2 regions of the Streptomyces sp. RLB3-17 genome follow, and region 1 is predicted to be linked to the other one. Evidence: riboswitches for the same ligand, from Rfam matches in the RefSeq annotation. Region 1 holds a riboswitch; the other holds the start of a gene.
The links. Region 1 has a riboswitch for glycine ahead of gcvT (glycine cleavage system aminomethyltransferase GcvT). Riboswitches for the same ligand answer to the same signal wherever they lie in the genome.
Positions count from the first base shown of each region.

Region 2: linked by a shared signal. The riboswitch ahead of gcvP (aminomethyl-transferring glycine dehydrogenase) and the one ahead of gcvT (glycine cleavage system aminomethyltransferase GcvT) in region 1 are both predicted to bind glycine.

Region 1 covers NZ_CP041610.2:7,711,204-7,717,063, reverse strand. Annotated here, with positions in the region: gene FNV62_RS34960 (enhanced serine sensitivity protein SseB C-terminal domain-containing protein) at 1-459, opposite strand, end outside; gene FNV62_RS34955 (enhanced serine sensitivity protein SseB) at 658-1,461, opposite strand; gene FNV62_RS34950 (AAA family ATPase) at 1,572-2,252, opposite strand; glycine riboswitch at 2,421-2,521, shown strand; gene gcvT (glycine cleavage system aminomethyltransferase GcvT) at 2,668-3,786, shown strand; gene gcvH (glycine cleavage system protein GcvH) at 3,915-4,292, shown strand; gene glyA (serine hydroxymethyltransferase) at 4,306-5,568, shown strand; gene FNV62_RS34930 (L-serine ammonia-lyase) at 5,741-5,860, shown strand, end outside.
Region 2 covers NZ_CP041610.2:2,525,307-2,531,166, forward strand. Annotated here, with positions in the region: gene gcvP (aminomethyl-transferring glycine dehydrogenase) at 1-1,867, opposite strand, end outside; glycine riboswitch at 2,048-2,143, opposite strand; gene FNV62_RS11880 (PRC-barrel domain-containing protein) at 2,258-2,629, shown strand; gene FNV62_RS11885 (DNA polymerase IV) at 2,721-4,115, opposite strand; gene FNV62_RS11890 (MerR family transcriptional regulator) at 4,160-4,804, opposite strand; gene FNV62_RS11895 (bifunctional nuclease family protein) at 5,112-5,585, opposite strand; gene FNV62_RS11900 (MerR family transcriptional regulator) at 5,684-5,860, opposite strand, start outside.

The sequences.
Region 1 (5,860 bases):
GGCGTAGAACTGCGGGATCTCGATGCCGGGTTCGGACAGTCGCAGCGGGCCGGCGGGCTGGCGCTCCAGACCCGCCGCGATTCTGCGCAGATCGAGCCAGGGAATACCGAGCCCGCCGCCCGGGGCGTGCGGATTGAGCCAGAGCCCGAAGTGGTCGGGGTAGAGGGTGCGGGCCACGTCGAGACCGTCGACGACCTCGTACGACCGGTTCCAGCCGCTGGCCGAGAGCTCCTGGGCGGAGGTGACGCACGGCGCGTAGCCGAAGCCCTCCACCTCCATGTTCCCGTACTGGGCGTCCGGGGAGCCCGCCTGGCCGTGCCAGAGCAGCATCCACACCTGACCGGACGACGGGGTCGCGAGCGCGCGAAGGAGCGCCTCGTAGGCGTCGTAACGCCCGGGCGTCACCTGGCGCAGCATGTGCTCGACCTGACCGGCCGCGGCCGTGCCCGACGCGCTCACCTTCAACCGCCCCTTCGCGAAGAAATCATGACGTCGACCAACACCTCGGCCGAACCCCGGCCGAGCCATGGAACCAGCTTAAGCGGCGAATGCGCTCCGCCGGGGAAGCCGTTGGGAGCTCGGGGCTCGCTGCGTTTGGGCCGCGGCACGTCCGTTGTGGCTGCTCGCACAGTTCCCCGCGCCCCTGACGGGGCGCTTCTACTGGCCTTGCTGATAAAAGGGCCGTACCTGGGCTCGCATCCAGTCGGCCACCGGGTCCTGGGCGACGTCGAGGAGGACGAGGTTCACCGGCCACTTGACCGCGACGCGGGCGAGGGCACGGGAGAGGGCGTCCATGGGGAGTGCCCGGAGGTCTCCCTCCCACACGGAGAGTTCGACCCCGACGAACATGACCGGGTCGTCGCCCTCGATGCTGGCCAGACAGCGGCGGGCGGTCAGGACGACTCCCGTCGCCGCGAACTCGGCCGAGGCGGCGGCGAAGAAGTCCACCGGGTCGTCCTGCCAGTCGGGCTCGTAGAGTTTCACCCGGCCACCGCTCGTGGGCCCGTCCAGCGGGGTGCGCCCGGTCCGGCACAGCTCGGCGACCGCGAGGGGCGGCAGCGGCACACCGACCACCCCGTCCGGGTTGATCGCGATGCCGACCTGCGGGGGCAGCCCGCGGGCGAACTCGACCGCGGGCGCGATCGTGTACGCCAGATGGCCGCCGGCGACCTGGCGGAACTGCTCCTCGGAGCTGAAGACCGGCACGTACGCCTGGCCCTCGATCTCCAGGGTGGGCAGGTCGAGGGATCCCGCGTGCGGTCCGCCGCCGTTGGGCAGCGGCACCCAGACGAAGCTGCGGCCGAGGACCTCGACGATGCGGCCGCCGGCCGAGGGCACTCCGAGGGACGCGGAGAGCACCTCCTCCAGTTCGTTGCCCGGCCAGCCGCCGTGCGAGTGGGGGTGGGGGCCGGGTTGCGGGTACGCCGGTGCCGAGAAGTCCGGGAAGTCGGGGATGTCCATCTGTCTACCTGTCTACCGCCTGCGGTGAACCACTGTTCTGGTGTTCTGGCTGGAAAGGTTAGTGGGCCCATATGACTTCCCGACCGCTCTCGGCCACTCGCGGCCGTTTCTCAGTCACCGAAGCCGATCCGCCGCAGTACGTCCGCCGCGTCCCGGTCGAGGAGCACCGCCGAGCCGCAGCCCTCCGGCAGGTCGCCGCGCTCGACAGAGCGCAGCAGTCGGGCGACCGCGCCCCGGTGACGGGCGAACGCGTACCGCGACACGCCCCGGCCGCGCTCGCGCTGGCCCTCCAGCGCCGTGCCGGGCGTGACGTCGAGCAGCAGCAGGTGGAGGGTGCCGCCACGGCGCTGGGCCTCGCGGGCGAGCCAGCGGCGCACCCAGGCCTGCGTACCGCAGTCGTGCACGACGAGCCCGGCGCCGGAGCGCAGGGAGCGGCGCAGGCCCGCGTAGTGCGCGAGGCGGACGAGGGGCCGGTAGACGGCGTACGGCAGCCGGCCGCCCGTCCACTCGTCCCAGCGGTCCCGGGTGTCCTGGGAGTCGATGCGCGGGCCCTCGACGGCGCGGCGCATCAGGGTCGACTTGCCGCTGCCCGGCAACCCGGTGACCACGACGACGTCGGGCGCCGCGAAGTGCAGACCGTGCGGAGAGTGTCCCGCGCGCTCCCTGAGGTCCCGGACGACGGCTGTCGGCAGCGCTCCGCACGCCTCCCGGGTCCTGGCCGGGGCACCGGGCTGCTCGGGCAGCGCGAGGCCCGAGGTCGTGGCGTACGCCGTGGTCCTGTTCACCGTGATCGTCCTCCCCTTGGGTGTGGAGTCCCATCCCCGTCGAGTGTAAAGAGAAGGTAATGCGCGGTGTCTCTCGTTTCCGTACGCGGACTGCCACAGGCCGGTTACAGATGCGGACTGCCGTGATCGGACGGCGCGTGCGATGATGTGCCCGCCAACTGCATACCGGCCGCTTGAATCCGCGCGGGAGAGTTCCGGGGACCTTCGGGTACCCGGGCGCCGAAGGAGCAAGTCCCTCCCTTGAATCTCTCAGGCCCCGTTACCGCGCGGGCGAGGCACATCTGAAAAGCGGGCCGCTGTCCAGTGGCTCCACCCAAGGTGCAAGTCAGGACCTCCGTTCGCGGGGTCGTGATGAACCTCTCAGGTTCCGATGACAGATGGGGAGGAACGACCTCGCCGTCATGCCTTGGGAGCCCCACCGATGAGCAGTAACGCACCCCGTCTCACCGCGCTCGATGCCCTGCATCGCTCGCTCGGCGCGACGATGACCGACTTCGCGGGCTGGGACATGCCCCTGCGCTACGGCTCCGAGCGCGACGAGCACCTCGCCGTGCGCACCCGGGCCGGCCTCTTCGACCTGTCGCACATGGGCGAGATCACGGTCACCGGGCCGCAGGCCGCCGGCCTGCTCAACCACGCGCTGGTCGGCAACATCGCCTCCGTCGGCGTCGGCCGCGCCCGCTACACGATGATCTGCCGGGAGGACGGCGGCATCCTGGACGACCTGATCGTCTACCGACTGGCCGAGAACGAGTACATGGTCGTCGCGAACGCCTCCAACGCCCAGGTGGTGCTGGACGCGCTCGCCGAGCGTGCCGCCGGCTTCGACGCCCTCGTGCGCGACGACCGGGACGCGTACGCGCTGATCGCCGTGCAGGGCCCCGAGTCCCCCGGCATCCTCAAGTCGCTGACCGACGCCGACCTGGACGGGCTGAAGTACTACGCCGGTCTGCCGGGCACCGTCGCGGGCGTCCCGGCGCTGATCGCCCGCACGGGCTACACGGGCGAGGACGGCTTCGAGCTGTTCGTGGCCCCGTCCGACGCCGAGAAGCTGTGGCAGGCGCTGACGGACGCGGGCGCGCCCGTCGGGCTCGTCCCCTGCGGCCTCTCCTGCCGCGACACGCTGCGCCTGGAGGCGGGCATGCCGCTGTACGGGCACGAGCTGACCACCTCGCTCACCCCCTTCGACGCGGGGCTCGGGCGGGTCGTGAAGTTCGAGAAGGAGGGGGACTTCGTGGGACGTGCCGCGCTCCAGGAGGCCGCCTCCCGCGCCGAGGAGAACCCCCCGCGGGTACTCGTCGGGCTCGTCGCCGAGGGCCGTCGCGTGCCGCGCGCCGGGTACCCGGTCGTCGCCGACGGCAAGGTGATCGGCGAGGTCACCTCCGGCGCGCCCTCCCCCACGCTGGGCAAGCCGATCGCGATGGCGTACGTCGACGCCGCGCACGCCGCTCCGGGCACGGCCGGGGTCGGCGTGGACATCCGGGGCAGCCATGAGCCGTACGAGGTCGTGGCGCTGCCGTTCTACAAGCGCCAGAAGTAGCCTCGGGGCCGAAAGGGCCCCGTCCAGCGCGCCCACGTGACGCACGCCGCTGTGTCACGTCTCGTATCCCAAGACCACTCGGTCATCCCGTTCATCCGCACTCCCCCGCGTACAGGAGAATTCAGGCCATGAGCAACCCCCAGCAGCTGCGCTACAGCAAGGAGCACGAGTGGCTGTCGGTCGCCGAGGACGGCGTCTCGACGGTCGGCATCACCGAGTTCGCGGCCAACGCGCTCGGCGATGTCGTCTACGCCCAGCTTCCGGAGGTCGGTGACACGGTGACCGCGGGCGAGACCTGCGGCGAGCTGGAGTCGACCAAGTCGGTCAGCGACCTGTACGCGCCGGTCACCGGCGAGGTCGTGGAGGCCAACCAGGACGTGGTCGACGACCCGTCGCTGGTGAACTCCGCCCCCTTCGAGGGCGGCTGGCTGTTCAAGGTACGCGTCACGGACGAGCCGGCCGACCTGCTCTCCGCCGACGAGTACACCGAGTTCTCCGGCTCTTAAGGACTTCTGACTGATGTCGCTTCTGAACACCCCCCTGCACGAGCTGGACCCGGACGTCGCCGCCGCCGTCGACGCCGAGCTGCACCGCCAGCAGTCCACCCTGGAGATGATCGCCTCGGAGAACTTCGCTCCGGTCGCGGTCATGGAGGCCCAGGGCTCGGTCCTGACCAACAAGTACGCCGAGGGCTACCCGGGCCGCCGCTACTACGGCGGCTGCGAGCACGTCGACGTGGTCGAGCAGATCGCCATCGACCGCGTCAAGGCGCTCTTCGGCGCCGAGCACGCGAACGTGCAGCCCCACTCGGGCGCCCAGGCCAACGCGGCGGCGATGTTCGCGCTGCTGAAGCCGGGCGACACGATCATGGGTCTGAACCTCGCGCACGGCGGGCACCTCACCCACGGCATGAAGATCAACTTCTCCGGCAAGCTGTACAACGTGGTCGCGTACCACGTGAACGACGAGACCGGCCAGGTCGACATGGACGAGGTCGAGCGCCTCGCCAAGGAGTCCAGGCCGCAGCTGATCGTGGCGGGCTGGTCGGCCTACCCGCGTCAGCTGGACTTCGCCGCGTTCCGCCGGATCGCGGACGAGGTCGGCGCGTACCTGATGGTCGACATGGCGCACTTCGCGGGCCTCGTGGCCGCGGGCCTGCACCCGAACCCGGTGCCGCACGCCCACGTGGTCACGACCACGACCCACAAGACGCTGGGCGGCCCGCGCGGTGGCGTGATCCTGTCCACCGCCGAGCTGGCGAAGAAGATCAACTCCGCGGTCTTCCCCGGTCAGCAGGGCGGTCCGCTGGAGCACGTGATCGCCGCGAAGGCCGTCTCCTTCAAGGTCGCCGCCTCCGACGACTTCAAGGAGCGCCAGCAGCGCACGCTGGACGGCGCGCGGATCCTGGCCGAGCGCCTGGTCCAGGACGACGTCAAGGCCGTGGGCGTGGACGTCCTGTCCGGGGGCACGGACGTGCACCTGGTCCTGGTCGACCTGCGCAACTCCGAGCTGGACGGTCAGCAGGCCGAGGACCGTCTCCACGAGGTCGGCATCACGGTCAACCGCAACGCCATCCCGAACGACCCGCGCCCCCCGATGGTCACGTCCGGCCTGCGCATCGGCACGCCCGCCCTCGCCACCCGCGGCTTCCAGGCCGAGGACTTCACCGAGGTCGCGGACATCATCGCCGAGGCGCTGAAGCCCTCCTACGACGCGGAGTCCCTGAAGACCCGCGTGTCCGCCCTGGCCGACAAGCACCCGCTGTACCCCGGCCTGAAGTAGTACCGCCTGAAGCAGTACGACCTGAAGTAGTACAGAACCAGTTCCTGCGAAAGTTCACTTTCGTACAGAAATTCGCATGGAACGTACGATTCACCGGGACGCCGCGCACACTGGAACCGGAGGTGTGCGCGGCGCCCGCCCCCATGCACCACCCCCGTTGTGAGGAGTCCCCGTGGCCATCTCGGTCTTCGACCTGTTCTCGATCGGCATAGGCCCATCAAGCTCCCACACGGTGGGCCCGATGCGTGCGGCGCGCATGTTCGCCCGCCGGCTGCGCAACGAGGAGCTGCTG
Region 2 (5,860 bases), 5.2 Mb from region 1:
CGACGACGACCTTCATGCCGGCCATCACGGCACTCGCGGCGTTCGTGCCGTGCGCGGAGGACGGGATCAGGCAGACCGTGCGCTGGTCATCGCCGTTGGCCCGGTGGTAGCCGCGGACGGCCAGCAGCCCGGCCAGCTCGCCCTGGGAGCCCGCGTTCGGCTGGAGCGACACCTTGTCGTACCCGGTGACCTCGGCGAGCCGCTCCTCCAGCTCCTGGATGAGGGTGAGATAGCCCTGCGCCTGCTCGGCGGGCACGAAGGGGTGCAGCTGGCCGAACTCGGGCCAGGTGACCGGCTCCATCTCGGTGGTCGCGTTGAGCTTCATGGTGCAGGAGCCCAGCGGGATCATGCCGCGGTCGAGCGCGTAGTCACGGTCGGACAGCTTGCGCAGGTAGCGCAGCATCGCGGTCTCGGAGCGGTACTGGTGGAAGACCGGGTGCGTGAGGTAGTCGTCGGTGCGCAGCAGCGCCGCGGGCAGCGTGTCCTCGGCGACGGCGTCCAGGGCCTCGATGTCACCGTCGACGCCGAACGCGGTCCAGACGGCGCCCACCTGCTTGCGGGCGGTGGTCTCGTCGCAGGCGATCGACACGTGGTCGGCGTCGACGAGGTGGAGGTTGACGCCTCCGTTGCGCGCGCCCGCCACGACCTCGGCGGCCCGGCCCGGCACCCGCGCGGTCAGCGTGTCGAAGTAGGCGCCGTGCACGACCTCGACCCCGCCGGCCGTCAGGCCCGCGGCGAGGATCGTGGCGTACCGGTGCGTACGCCGCGCGATGGTCCGCAGGCCCTCGGGGCCGTGGTAGACGGCGTACATGCCGGCCATCACCGCGAGCAACACCTGCGCCGTACAGATGTTGCTGGTCGCCTTCTCACGGCGGATGTGCTGCTCCCGCGTCTGCAGGGCGAGCCGGTACGCCTTGTGTCCGTCGGCGTCCACGGAGACGCCCACCAGCCGGCCGGGCAGGCTGCGCGCGAACGTCTCACGCACCGCCATGTATCCGGCGTGCGGACCGCCGAAGCCCATCGGCACGCCGAAGCGCTGGGTCGTACCGATCGCGATGTCGGCGCCGAGCTCACCGGGCGGGGCGAGCAGCGTGAGGGCGAGCAGGTCGGCGGCGACCGTGACGACCGCGCCGAGCTCGTGCGCCTGCTCGATGACGGGCTTCAGGTCGCGCACGGCACCGGAGGCGCCCGGGTACTGGATCAGTACACCGTTGATCTCACGCCCGGCGATCTCGGCCGGGATGCCCTCGCTCAGGTCGGCGACGACGATCTCGACGCCGGTCGGCTCCGCGCGGGTCTCGATGACGGCGACGGTCTGCGGCAGGGTGTCCGCGTCGACCAGGAAGAGGCCCTTCTTGTTCTTGCCCATGCGCCGGGACAGCGCCATCGCCTCGGCGGCGGCGGTGCCCTCGTCGAGCAGCGAGGCGCCGGAGGTGGGCAGCCCGGTCAGCTCGGCGACGACGGTCTGGAAGTTCAGCAGCGCTTCGAGCCGCCCCTGGGAGATCTCCGGCTGGTACGGCGTGTACGCGGTGTACCAGGCCGGGTTCTCCATGACGTTGCGCAGGATCACCGGCGGCGTGAACGTGCCGTAGTAGCCGAGGCCGATCATCGAGTCGAGCACCTGGTTGCGGTCCGCGAGGGAGCGCAGCTCGGCCAGTACCTCGGCCTCGGTGCGCGCGCCCGGCAGCTCCAGCGCCTCGGCGTTCTTGATGACGTCCGGCACAGCGGCGGCCGTCAGCTCGTCGAGCGAGCCGTACCCGACCTGCGCGAGCATCTTGGCCCGCGCCTCGGGGTCGGGCCCGATGTGGCGCTGCTCGAAGGGGATTCCCTGTTCGAGCTCGGAGAGCGGAATGCGATGGGCGGTCATTGCGGAGGCCTCCTGGTCTGACACGACCTTCGAGGGGCACCACGGCGCGGGTACCCCGACGGCCTCCCCCTCTGTCATCTCAACCTGAGAGCTTCACCGGCCCGCCCGCTCGCTGCGACCCGGCTTTCACCGTCGGTGAGGGCGGAGGCCTTCGACACCCGCCCTGCTTTCCAGAGTGACCTCGTCCGTGCGGTACGTGTGCCTGAGAGATTCCGGGGAGGATTTGCTCCTTCGGCGCCTCCGATGATGTCTGGAGGACTCTCCCGCACGGGGTCAGCAGCCGCTTGCCAGCCTACCAGCGAGGACAACGCACGAGCTTTCGAGTGGCCACCTTCACGAATGTGCTCTTTTGTAGTGCTTACGGATGAGTTGCTAGCGAGTGGAGGGACCGTGCAGACCGACATCGATCCGCGCAACCTGATCGGCCGCAAGGCGCTCGACCGCAACGGCGCCAAGATCGGCACGGTCGACGAGGTCTATCTCGACGACGCGACCGGCGTCCCGGAGTGGGCCGCCATACGGACAGGCCTGTTCAGCAGGGACGCCTTCGTCCCCCTGGAGCCCAGCGAAGTCGTCGAGGGCACGCTGCGTGTCCCCTTCGACCACGCCCTGATCAAGGACGCCCCCGACTTCGGCGTGGGCCGCCACCTCTCCCCCGAACAGGAACTCCAGCTCTACCACCACTACGGCCTGGACGTGACACCCCCGCCCCCGCCCCCGGACCGCGACTTCGGCCGCCTGGCAGGCACGGACGAGGGTTGACTTCTCTGGATGGGGCCCAGCCGACGCGCCCCTTCAGGGGCGCGGGGAACTGCGCGACCAGCCACACACCGCCCGCAGCGCAAAGCCGACTTCACCCCCCACGGCGATCGCACACGGCCCCCCTCACCAACGGCAACGGATCAGCCAACTCCAACGCCACATCATCCGTACGAAACGTCCGCACACGCCCCGGCTCGGAGTAAGGCGTCTCGAACCGCACGGTCACCCTCCCGAGCCCGCTCCCCTGCACCCATCCGTGCCCGTACTCCACATGCCGCACGTCATGCCCCGCAGGCCACCGCCGCTCGGCAGGCGGCGCCTGCTCGGCGGCCACTTCCTCCGCCCCCTGCTCGTCCGGATGCTCCAGCACCGCCGACTCCCCCGCGGCGGCCTCGGCCTCCGCCAGCGCCTGAGCCTGGGCCTGGGCGAACAGGTCCTCCTGCGTGTAGTCGGCGAGCCCCGAGACGCCGACCCCCAGCAACCGCACGCCCCCGGTCGTGTCCACCGCCTCCAGAAGCCGCGCGGCAGCCTCCCGTACGACGCCAGGGTCGTCCGTCGGCCCCCGCAGCGTCTCGGACCGGGTCAGTGTCGAGAAGTCGTACCTCCGCACCTTCAGCACGATGGTCCGCCCGGACAGCCCCGCATCCCGCAACCGCCGCACACACCGGTCGGCGAGCCGCTGCACCTCCAGGCCGACGCGCATCCGGTCGTGGATGTCCACGTCGTACGTGTCCTCCACCGACACGGACTTCGTCTCCCGCTCGGCCACCACGGGCCGCTCGTCGTGCGCCAGCGCCATCGCGTACAGCGCGTGCCCGTGTGCCTTCCCCACCAGCCGTACGAGTTCGTCCTCGCCCGCCTCGGCGATCTCGTCGACCGTGGTGATCCCGGCCCGGCGCAGATGGTCCCCGGTGGCGGGCCCGACGCCCGGCAGCGTCCGCACCGACATCGGCCCCAGCAGCGCGCGCTCCGTCCCGGGTTCTATGACCACGAGACCGTCGGGCTTCGCCTGCTCCGAAGCGATCTTGGCGAGCATCTTGGACGCGGCGAGCCCCACCGAACCCGTCAGCCCCGTGACGGCCCGGATGTCCGCGCGCAGCTTCGCCCCGGCCAGCCGCGCGGAAGCCTCGTCCCAGGCCGCCGCCCCCGCCTCCAGATCGACGAACGCCTCGTCCAGGCTCAGCGGCTCCACCAGCGGCGACAGCGCCCCCAGCAGCCCCATCACCTGCTCGCTGACCTCCCGGTAGAGCGTGAAGCGGGGCACGAGATACGCGGCGTTCGGCGCCAGCCGCCGTGCCTGGGCCATGGGCATCGCCGAGTGCACCCCGAAGACCCGTGCCTCGTACGAGGCGGTCGCGACGACTCCGCGAGGTCCGAGCCCGCCCACGACGACGGCCTTCCCGCGCAGGCTCGGCTTGGCTGCCTGCTCCGCCGAGGCGAAGAAGGCATCCATGTCGAGATGCAGGATCGTGGGCGCGGTTCTCACATGTCCGATGCTGCCCTACGCCACTGACAATGCCTCCGCGGACCTCAGACGGCCCGATTGCGCCGGCGCGCCAGCTCGTCCGTCGGGTTGTGCCCGACGAGCGTCTCGCCCGTGTCCACACGCTCCCCGTGCAACTGCGAGAGCGCGCTCTCGACGTCCCGCCACACCACGCCCACGGCGATCCCGAAGACGCCCTGACCGCCCTGCAACAGAGCGTGGACCTCGTCGGGCGAGGAGCATTCGTAGACGGTCGCGCCGTCGCTCATCAGCGTCATCCGCTCCAGGTCCCGGAAGCCGCGTTCCCTGAGGTGCTGGACCGTGGTGCGGATGTTCTGCAACGACACTCCCGTGTCGAGGAACCGCTTCACGATCTTCAGGACGACGACATCCCGGAAGCTGTAGAGCCGCTGGGTCCCCGACCCGTAGGCGGGCCGCACGCTCGGTTCGACCAGACCTGTCCTCGCCCAGTAGTCCAGCTGTCGGTAGGTGATGCCCGCGGCGGCACACGCCGTAGGACCGCGGTAGCCGATCTCCTCGGCAGCCGCCCCACCCTCACCGGACTCACCGGACACCGCTGTCGGCCGCTGCGGAACGTGATCGGCCGCGCTGCCGTGAAGCGGGTACGGGCCGCTCTCCCCCAGACTTCGTCCGGGGGCACCCCCAGCCGTACCGTCGCCGCTGCTTCTCACGCCGACCTCCGTCCTTGACCTGCCCTCTCGACGGTAGGCAGTCACCGGGGGTGCGTCAACGATCGCCACACTCGGCACGCCGAGTGATAATCACCCTAGGAGTGGTTTCCCGTGTCCCACCGCGGGGAAAGGCTAGCCGAATGCTCTCGGAGCGGGCCGCAGCGCGCCACACGGGCCACGGGCAATTGCCGCCCCGGCGACCTGCGATCCAGCGGCTTACTCGATCCTTCGGCCTGCCAGGGGTGGGCGCCACGGCCGACTCCCGAGCCCGGGCGTCCGACCGCCCACCCGCGGGCGATCGGTCCCCTCACTGGCTGTTGGTCCCGAAGTCCTCGGGCGAGATCTGGTCGAGGAACTCGCGGAACTTCTCCACCTCGTCCTCCTGCTCGTCCGGGATCGCGATGCCGGCGTCGTCGAGCACACCGTCACTGCCGTAGATCGGCGTTCCGGTACGCAGCGCCAGCGCTATGGCGTCGGACGGACGGGCACTGACCTCGACCCCGCTGGCGAACACCAGCTCCGCGTAGAAGACCCCCTCGCGCAGATCAGTGATGCGCACCTCGGTGAGCTCCTGGCCGACGGCTTCCAGCACGTCCTTGAACAGGTCGTGGGTCAGCGGTCGCGCGGGGGCCATGCCCTGCTGGGCGAAGGCGATCGCCGTCGCCTCCCCCGGTCCGATCCAGATGGGGAGGTAACGGTCGCCTCCCACTTCACGCAGGAGCACGATCGGTTGGTTGGAGGGCATTTCGACCCGGACACCTACGACATCGAGCTCGTTCACACAGCAACCCTAGGCCGTGCCCGGGATGTTTGGGTAGTCGGGCACAGAACGGGGGGCCGATCCGGACGCCCACCGGGTACTTCGGGGGGTACTTCGGGTCAGGGCAGCCGGACGCCCAGCGCGGTCTGCACCAGCGCCGCGTGCAGCTTCACCGTGAGGCCCGCCAGCTCCTTCGTACGGGCCTCGGCGTGCGCCCTGGTCTGCGGATTGCGGTGGCGCCGCAAAGGGGCCACCACCTGGTCCACGAGCCCCGCGTCACGTTCGGCCGCGGCCTT